DNA from 2 places in the Mesorhizobium dulcispinae genome. Region 2 is predicted to be linked to the other one. Evidence: riboswitches for the same ligand, from Rfam matches in the RefSeq annotation. Region 2 holds a riboswitch; the other holds the start of a gene.
The links. A riboswitch is a leader RNA that binds a small molecule or an ion and turns the genes downstream of it on or off. The one in region 2 is predicted to bind S-adenosylmethionine.
Positions count from the first base shown of each region.

Region 1 (2,200 bases), on a different contig from region 2:
GGCACGGCCCGGATAGATGACGCGGGCGATCTGCGGCCGTCCAGCCAGGAAGTCGGCGATCTTGCCGGCGCTTTCGGTCTGCTGGCGCACGCGCAGCGGCAGCGTCTCCAGGCCCTTGAGCAGCGTCCAGGCGTTGAAGGGCGACAGGCTCGGGCCGGTGTGGCGGAAATAGTCGTGCAGGTTCTCGTCGATCCACTTCTTGTCCGACAGGATGACGCCGCCGAGGCAGCGGCCCTGTCCGTCGATATGCTTGGTCGCCGAATAGACCACGATATGGGCGCCGAGCTGCAGGGGCTTTTGCTGGAGCGGCGTGGCAAACACATTGTCGACGATCACGCGCGCGCCGATCGAGTTGGCTAAAGCGGCGACGGCGGCAATGTCGACCACTTCCAGCGTCGGGTTGGTCGGGCTTTCCAGGAAGAACAGCTTGGTGTTGGGCCTGACCGCCTTTTCCCAATTGGCGATGTCGGTGCCGTCGACCAGCGTCGCTTCGATGCCGTAGCGCGGCGCCAGCGTCTCGACCACCCAGCGGCAGGAGCCGAACAGCGCCCGGGCCGCGACGATATGGTCGCCGGCCTTGACGCTGCAGAGAAGTGCCGCGGACACCGCCGCCATGCCGGAAGCGGTGGCCCGGGCATCTTCCGCGCCTTCCAGCGCGCACATGCGCTTTTCGAACATGTCGACCGTCGGGTTGGCGTAGCGCGAATAGATGAAGCCCGGCTCCTCGCCCTTGAAACGGGCTTCCGCCGCTTGCGCCGTTTCGTAGACATAGCCCTGGGTGAGATACATCGCCTCGGCGGTCTCGCCGAAGCCGGAACGCAATGTCCCGCCATGCACGAGTGCGGTCTGAGGCTTCCAGTTACGCGTCTTGCTCATCGCCCTATTTCCAAACACAAAAAAACCGGCCGCGACGTCGCAACCGGTCCATACGGCCTTGCGGCCAGCGGTCCTTTAGCGACTTGTTTAACGTGGCTGCAAGCCGACCGGCCAAATCACCACGGGATAACGACCCTTTAGACCTCGCCCGCGCTTGCGTCAATTGCCGGCTTGATTAAGAGGTTTGTACCAGGCTGGAGCGTGCGACCATGCGCCTGCCCGGCCTTTGGAGCAATTCCAGGAAAAGTGTGAAACGGATTTCCGTCCGGAATTGCGTCAAAACAAAGAGGTAGAGCGGTTCGCCGTTTTCGTGAAACGGCGAATTGCTCTAGCGGAGCCAGACCCTTGCGGCAGACAGGCATTCTTCCGGATCAGGACATCGCGGCGCTGTTCGAGGCGGGCGCGCTGAAATCGCCGCGCGCGCTCGATACCAACCAGATTCAGCCGGCCAGCCTCGATCTGAGGCTGGGCGACAAGGCCTTCCGCGTCCGCGCCTCCTTCCTGCCCGGTCCCGATCACTTGGTTTCCGACAAGCTCGACCGGCTGAAGCTGCACGAGATCAACCTCACCGAAGGCGCGGTGCTGGAGACGGGCTGCGTCTATATCGTGCCGCTGCTCGAGAGCCTGGCGCTGCCGGCGCAAGTCTCGGCCTCCGCCAACCCGAAGAGCTCGACCGGGCGGCTGGACATCTTCACGCGCGTCATGACCGACCGCGGCCACGAGTTCGACAAGATCGCTGCCGGCTATCGTGGTCCGCTCTACCTGGAGGTCAGCCCGCGCACTTTCCCGATCGTCGTGCGCACCGGCTCGCGCCTGTCGCAGATCCGCTTCCGCACCGGCAATGCGGTGCTTTCGGAGAGTGAATTGCGCGACCTCCACCGCGCCGAGATGCTGGTCGCCACCGAGCCGCCCAACATCTCTGGCGGCGGCATAGCGCTCTCCATCGATCTCGACGGCGACAAGGACGGTCTTGTCGGCTATCGCGGCAAGCACCACACCGGCCTCGTCGACGTCGACAAGCGCGCCGCGCAGGATGTCGTCGACTTCTGGGAGCCGCTCTACAAGAGCGGCGCCGGCGAACTGGTGCTCGACCCGGACGAGTTCTACATCCTGGTCTCTCGCGAAGCCGTGCATGTGCCGCCGCTCTATGCTGCCGAGATGACGCCCTTCGACCCACTGGTCGGCGAGTTCCGCGTCCACTATGCCGGCTTCTTCGACCCGGGCTTCGGCCATTCCGCCGCCGGCGGCAGCGGCAGCCGCGCGGTGCTCGAAGTGCGCAGCCACGAGGTGCCGTTCATCCTCGACCACGGCCAGATCGTCGGCC
Region 1 covers NZ_JAVIIY010000009.1:85,605-87,804, reverse strand. Annotated here, with positions in the region: gene RFN30_RS20000 (O-succinylhomoserine sulfhydrylase) at 1-876, opposite strand, end outside; SAM riboswitch at 932-1,009, opposite strand; gene RFN30_RS19995 (2'-deoxycytidine 5'-triphosphate deaminase) at 1,222-2,200, shown strand, end outside.
Region 1: linked by a shared signal. The riboswitch ahead of RFN30_RS20000 (O-succinylhomoserine sulfhydrylase) and the one ahead of metX (homoserine O-acetyltransferase MetX) in region 2 are both predicted to bind S-adenosylmethionine.

Region 2 (2,200 bases):
TCGTCGGGAAAATGGATCAGCACGAAATTGCCGACGCTGGGCGTGACGCGCAGCCCGAGAAGGGTGACCTGCTCACTGACCCAGGCCAGCCATTTCTCGTTGTGCGCCACGCTGCGCTCGACATGGGCGCGGTCGCGGATGGCCGCGATGCCGGCTTCGATCGCGGTCGCATTGACGTTGAAGGGACCGCGTACCCGGTTGATCGCATCGACGATATGCGCCGGTCCGTACATCCAGCCGATGCGCGCGCCGCCGAGGCCGAGCTTGGAGAAGGTGCGCGTCATGACGACGTTCTCGGCGCTGCCCGCCAGCTCGATGCCGGCTTCGTAGTCGTTGCGCCGCACATATTCGGCATAGGCCGCGTCGAGCACGAGAAGCACGTTCTTCGGCAATCCGGCATGCAGCCGGCGCACCTCCTGGAAGGGCACGTAAGTGCCGGTCGGATTGTTGGGGTTGGCGAGGAAGACGATCCGCGTCGCCGGCGTGACCGCCGCGAGGATCGCGTCGATGTCGGCGCGCTCGTCGGTTTCCTTGACCGCTACCGGCTTGGCGCCGGCGGCCTGGATGTAGATCTTGTAGACCATGAAGGCATGTTCGGTGAACACGGCCTCGTCTCCGGGCGCGAGATAGGTCTGCGCCAGCAACCCAAGGATCTCGTCGGAGCCGTTGGAGCAGATGATGTTTGCCGGATTGAGGCCGTGCACGTCACCGATTGCCTCGCGCAGCCGGCGAGCGGAGCCGTCGGGATAGACGTCCAATCTTGCAGCTACCTCGCGCGCGGCCTCGATTGCCTTCGGCGAGGGGCCGAGCGGATTCTCGTTCGACGACAATTTGTAGACCTTCGTCACGCCGGCGGGCGCGGTGCTTTTTCCCGGCACATAGGCCTCGATGTCCATGATGCCCGCGCGGGGCGTCGGACGTGGCTGATCCTGCTTCATGTCACAAATCCGTCGAGAGGGCCTCGTTCAAGGCCGCTGCGGAAATACAGGCCGTGGCCCGGAATGTCGAGTGCCGGCGCTCGCGCCAAGGCTGCTGGCCGTTGACGAAGCGCGACGCTGGCCCTAGAAGAGCAGCCGGAGTTCCCGTGGTGATTTGGCCGGTCGGCTTGCAGCCACGTTAAACAATTCGCTAAAGGGCCGTTTGCAACCTGTAACCGGCTTTGCGAAGGCAGGCCGGTTTTTTGTTGTCCGCTGCCGGCCGGACACCGCATCAATAAGATCGATGCGGACTGGATGGGGAATGCAATGGCCGCTCAGCGCGCTGCAAGGACCAACAACGAGGCCGACCAGCCGTCGAGCCCAGTGTTGCATTTCGGTTCCGACAAGCCGTTGAGGCTCGATGCGGGCACGGTGCTGTCGCCATTCCAGGTCGCTTACCAGACCTACGGCACCCTCAACGACGCCCGCTCCAATGCCATCCTCGTCTGCCACGCGCTGACCGGCGACCAACATGTCGCCAACACCAATCCGGTGACCGGCAAGCCGGGCTGGTGGGAGGTGCTGATCGGCCCCGGCAAGATCATCGACACCAGCCGCTTTTTCGTCATCTGCGCCAACGTCGTCGGCGGCTGCCTCGGCTCCACCGGCCCGGCCTCGACCAATCCGGCGACAGGCAGGCCCTATGGCCTCGACCTGCCGATCATCACCATCCGCGACATGGTGCGTGCGCAGCTGATGCTGGTCGACCATTTCGGCATCGAGAAGCTTTTTTGCGTGCTCGGCGGCTCGATGGGCGGCATGCAGGTGCTGCAATGGGCCGCAAGCTACCCTGAGCGCGTCTTCTCCGCGCTGCCGATCGCCACCGGCGCCCGCCATTCCTCGCAGAACATCGCCTTCCACGAGGTCGGGCGGCAGGCCGTCATGGCCGATCCGGACTGGCACGGCGGCAAATATCTCGATTTCGGCAGACGCCCGGGAAAAGGGCTCGCCGTGGCGCGCATGGCCGCCCACATCACCTATCTGTCGGAGGCGGCCCTACATCGCAAGTTCGGCCGCAACCTGCAGGATCGCGAGGCGCTCACCTTCGGTTTCGACGCCGATTTCCAGATCGAAAGCTACCTGCGCCATCAGGGCATGACTTTCGTCGACCGCTTCGACGCCAACTCATACCTCTACCTGACCCGCGCGATGGACTATTTCGACCTCGCCGCCGACCATGGCGGACGGCTGGCCGATGCCTTCGCCGGCACCAGGACGCGCTT
Region 2 covers NZ_JAVIIY010000003.1:426,618-428,817, forward strand. Annotated here, with positions in the region: gene hisC (histidinol-phosphate transaminase) at 1-938, opposite strand, end outside; SAM riboswitch at 1,075-1,152, shown strand; gene metX (homoserine O-acetyltransferase MetX) at 1,245-2,200, shown strand, end outside.